Regions from separate parts of the Micromonospora sp. LOL_013 genome, predicted to be linked through region 1. Evidence: riboswitches for the same ligand, from Rfam matches in the RefSeq annotation. Region 1 holds a riboswitch; the other holds the start of a gene.
What was found. A riboswitch is a leader RNA that binds a small molecule or an ion and turns the genes downstream of it on or off. The one in region 1 is predicted to bind cobalamin.
Positions count from the first base shown of each region.

Region 1 (2,384 bases):
CACCATCAGCCCGAAGCGGTCCAGCAACTGTGGACGCGGCTCGCCCTCCTCCGGGTTCATCGTGCCGACCAGCAGGAACCGGGCGGCGTGACTGACCGACACCCCGTCGCGTTCGACGTGGGCCCGGCCCATCGCCGCTGCGTCCAGCAGCAGGTCCACCAGATGGTCCGGCAACAGGTTGACCTCGTCGACGTAGAGCAGGCCCCGGTGCGCGGCGGCGAGCAGCCCCGGATCGTACGCCTTCACGCCGGCGCTGAGTACCCGCTGGATGTCGAGGGTGCCGACCACCCGGTCCTCAGTGGCGCCGACCGGCAATTCGACCAGAGCGGCCGGGCCGCGGCGTGCGGTCACCGGCGCGGTGTGCGGCCCGTCGGGGCAGGTCTGGTCCGGGGCTGCCGGATCGCAGCCGAACCGGCAGCCGAGCACCCGGTCGACCTCCGGTAGCAGCCCGGCCAGCGCGCGGACGATCGTCGACTTTGCGGTGCCCTTCTCACCCCGGATGAGCACGCCGCCGATGCCGGGGTGCACTGCGGCGAGCAGCAGGGCCTGCCGCAGGTCGGGCAGGCCGACGACGGCGGTGAACGGGTACGGCGTCATGGCAGGGGCCGACAGGTGTGCATGGTGAATCCCTCCCGCGGGTGTCCACGCCCGCGTACCGGTGGACCAGCGAGCGGCCGGAGTCTCCTGGCTGCCGGATCGACGTCGCGTCCCGAGCCTTCCCGCCGTTGGGGCAGTGGCTGTCTCAGGGGGACGCGACTCACCGGTCACAGTGGCGGGACCGCCCCGGATTCGCACCGGGTTCCTCCGCGCCGCTCGTGCCGGTCATGCTCCCCCACCGGCGGTCCACCGTCAATGTGGCGCCGGTCCCGGTGTCGGCCAGAGCCGCAGCCATTGCCCGAGCGGTCACCACGGCGGTACGCTGCGCAGGCCACGGTGTTCGGGAAGCCGGTGTGATTCCGGCGTGGTCCTCGCCACTGTGACCGGGAAGTGTCCGTTCCACCACGCCACTGGGCCGACGACGGTCCGGGAAGGCGGGACGGCCGCGACGATCCGGGAGCCAGGAGACCGGCCGTGGCATGCACCGCATCGCCACGAGGCATGGACGAGAGGATTTCCTGGCATGACTGCACCTTCTGTCGGCGGCGAGGTCACCACCACCGCCATCCGCGTACCGCTCGCCGGTTGGTTACTGGCCGCCGTCGCGGCGGTCGTCATCTACCTGGTCGCGCAGGACAACGGGCTGGTGCTGGCCGGTACCGCCGAGTTCGTGCACGAGTTCACCCACGACGGCCGGCACGCCCTCGGCGTACCGTGCCACTGAGCGGCGGCCGGCTCCGATGAGCACCTACCCGTTCGGCGCGGTGCTGGGCCGCGGCCTGCTCGCCGGTGCGGCCGCCGGCGTGGCAGGCGCGGTGGCGGCCCTGCTGATCGTCGAACCGCAGATCGAGTCGGCGCTGGTCGTCGAGGAGGCCCGCGCTGCGACCGGGACGGCCGGACACAGCCACGACGAGGAGTTGGTCGGTCGGGCCATGCAGGTCCTCGGCGGGCTGGTCGCCACCGTCGCGGTGGCGCTGTGCCTGGCGTTGATCGTCGCCGTGGTCTACGCGGCGACCCGGCACCTGCTGCCCGGCCACGACGACTTCCGCCGGGTGGGGCTGCTCGCCGGGCTCGGCTTCGTCGTGGTGGCGCTGCTACCGGCGATCCGCTTCCCGGCCAACCCGCCGGGCGTCGGCGATCCGGACACCGTCAACCAGCGCACCGGACAGTACCTGTCGTTCATCATCGCCGCAGCCGCCGTGACCTGGCTGGCGCTGCTGACCCACCGGCGGCTGACCGGCTGGGCGCGGCCGGCACCCTACCGGACGGTGGTCGCGGCGGCGCTGGCCATCGTCGGGTACGCCCTGCTGCTGGCGCTCTGGCCAGCCACCGGAGTCGACGTGCCCACCGACATCCCGGCGACGCTGCTGTGGGAATTCCGACTCGCCTCGCTGGCGCAGCTCGCCACCATGTGGACGGTCCTCGGGGTGGTGTTCGGACTGCTGCTCACCCCGGCCCGGACCGGTGGTCGGCGGTCCACGCTCGCCGACGTCGCGTGACGGCTGACGACGGCGCGGCAGGCCCGGAGCCCGGGCGCCTCGTCCGGGTGACCGTATGCCGAGGCTGCTGTTGCGGCACCCGCCGCAAACACCCGGACGTCGACCACGACCGGCAGCTCGACGAACTGCGTGCCGCCTCGCCGGTACGGGTGTCGGACTGCCTCAACGCCTGTGACCGGTCCAACGTGGTAATCGTGCAGCCGGCAGTGTTGGCCCACCGGCTGGGCGCTCGTCCGGTGTGGCTCGGCGGGGTGCTCGACGAGACGTCACTGTCAAGTGTCGTCAAGT
Region 1 covers NZ_JBHMIQ010000017.1:68,558-70,941, reverse strand. The annotation lists gene ACFHWS_RS13490 (VWA domain-containing protein) at 1-597, opposite strand, end outside; cobalamin riboswitch at 678-805, opposite strand; cobalamin riboswitch at 915-1,089, shown strand; gene ACFHWS_RS13485 (CbtB domain-containing protein) at 1,121-1,321, shown strand; gene ACFHWS_RS13480 (CbtA family protein) at 1,338-2,096, shown strand; gene ACFHWS_RS13475 (hypothetical protein) at 2,144-2,384, shown strand, end outside.

Region 2 (2,384 bases), on a different contig from region 1:
TGTGGTTCGTGGAGGGTGCCGACGTCGATCGGGTGATCGCGACCGTCGGGCGGTTCCCGGCCGACCGTCACGACGATCTGGTCAGCGGCGTCGGTTACGCGGCGACCTACACCGGCGGGGTGAGTGAGCCGGCGCTGCGTCGGCTGTGGCAACTCAGCGGCGAGCATCGCTCCTTCCTGGCTCAGGGCGCGGCTTTCGCCGCGCTGGCTCGCGACCGGGCAGGGCTGGTCAACGCGCACACGCGGACGGCGGTGGCCGTGCTGTGCGGCACCAGCGTCGAACAGGCGGCCGACATCGCTGAACGATCGGAGACCGATCTGTCACCGGACGGTGCGCTGCCGAGTTACGAGGTCTGGCGACAGCGGATCGCTGACCGGTTCACCTCCCGCAGCCGTCGCTAGTACCCCGACGAGGAGGGTGCCGAGCACCGCCCCGGACAGGCCCCATAGCACGCTTCTCACCCGACGGTTCCTCCTCCGCGTACCCGGTGCGACCCGACGCCGCGACACGCCGAACACAGTATCTGGTGTTGCGTCTTCTAGCTTGCTCCCATATATGGTGTACCCCGCAGCTGGTTCGGCCGCCCCTCGGTGGTGGTCGAGGCAAGAGGGAACCCGGTGTGAGTCCGGGACTGCCCCGCAGCGGTGAGTGGGAACGACCGCCGTCACCAAGCACTGGACCCGCGGCGGGTCCGGGAAGCGACGGCCAGTAGGTACAAGCACGACGCCCACGAGTCCGAAGACCTGCCAGCGTGCCGCACGCGTCGCGTGCGGTGGTCGAAGGCCGCGCGGGACGGCCGACGCCGACGACCGGTCCACACCGGCGGAGCAGACCGCCAGGTGGGCGACCGGTGGCGTCCTCCCCGTGTGTCCGTCGACCGGTGGACAGGCACGACAAGGGGAACCGATGCAGGTACGCAAGCGCAACGGCGACACCGAACCGGTGGACGTCAACAAGATCGTCAAGGCGGTCGAACACTGGGTCGCCGACCTGGCCGAGGTCGACCCGCTGCGGGTGGCGACCCGGACGATCAGCGGACTGTACGACGGGGCGACAACCGCCGAGCTGGACAAACTGTCCATCCAGACGGCGGCGGAGCTGATCGGCGAGGAGCCGCAGTACTCGAAACTGGCGGCCCGGCTGCTCGCCGCCTACGTGGACAAGGAGGTCCGCGGCCAGCAGGTGGCCAGCTTCAGCCAGTCCATCCGCTACGCCCACGGCCTAGGGCTGATCGGCGACGACACCGCCGCGTTCGTGGCCCGCAACGCCCGCAAACTCGACGACGCCGTCGACGGCGACGGCGACGGCGACCTGCGCTTCGAGTACTTCGGGCTGCGTACGGTGGCCGACCGCTACCTGCTGCGGCATCCGCAGACCCGGCTGGTGGTGGAGACGCCACAGTACTGGCTGCTGCGGGTGGCATGCGGGCTGTCCCAGACGCCGGCCGAGGCGGTCGACTTCTACCGGCTGATCTCCAGCCTGGCCTATCTGCCCAGCTCACCGACCCTGTTCAACTCGGGCACCCGGCACACCCAGATGTCGTCGTGCTTCCTGGTCGACTCGCCGCGCGACGAGCTCGACTCCATCTACGAGCGCTACCACCAGGTGGCGAAGCTGTCGAAGTTCTCCGGCGGGATCGGCATCTCCTGGTCGCGGATCCGTGGCCGGGGCGCGCTGATCCGGGGCACCAACGGCAGGTCGAACGGCATCGTGCCGTTCCTCAAGACGCTCGACGCCGGGGTCGCGGCGGTCAACCAGGGTGGCCGCCGCAAGGGCGCCGCCTGCGTCTACCTGGAGCCGTGGCATCCGGACGTCGAGGAGTTCCTGGAGCTGCGGGACAATACCGGTGAGGACGCCCGGCGTACCCACAACCTGAACCTGGCCAACTGGATCCCGGACGAGTTCATGCGCCGGGTCGAGGCGGACGCCGACTGGTCGCTGATCGACCCGTCCGACGCACCGGAGCTGCCCGACCTGTTCGGCGAGGCGTTCGACGAGGCGTACCGGGCGGCGGAGAAGAAGGCGGTCCGGACGGTCAAGGCCCGCGACCTGTACGGGCGGATGATGCGCACCCTGGCGCAGACCGGCAACGGGTGGATGACGTTCAAGGACGCCGCGAACCGGTTGTCCAACCAGACCGGTGAGCCGGGCAACACGATCCACCTGTCCAATCTGTGCACCGAGATCCTGGAGGTCAACAGCGACGACGAGACCGCCGTGTGCAACCTCGGGTCGATCAACCTCGGCGCGCACGTCACTGCCGACGGCGTCGACTGGGACAGGCTGCGCGCCACGGTCCGTACCGCTGTGGTGTTCCTCGACCGGGTGATCGACATCAACTACTACCCGGCGGCGCAGGCGGCGGCGTCGAACCCGCGCTGGCG
Region 2 covers NZ_JBHMIQ010000060.1:12,364-14,747, reverse strand. The annotation lists gene ACFHWS_RS27335 (DUF1702 family protein) at 1-401, shown strand, start outside; cobalamin riboswitch at 556-766, shown strand; gene ACFHWS_RS27330 (ribonucleoside-diphosphate reductase subunit alpha) at 907-2,384, shown strand, end outside.
Region 2: linked by a shared signal. The riboswitch ahead of ACFHWS_RS27330 (ribonucleoside-diphosphate reductase subunit alpha) and the one ahead of ACFHWS_RS13485 (CbtB domain-containing protein) in region 1 are both predicted to bind cobalamin.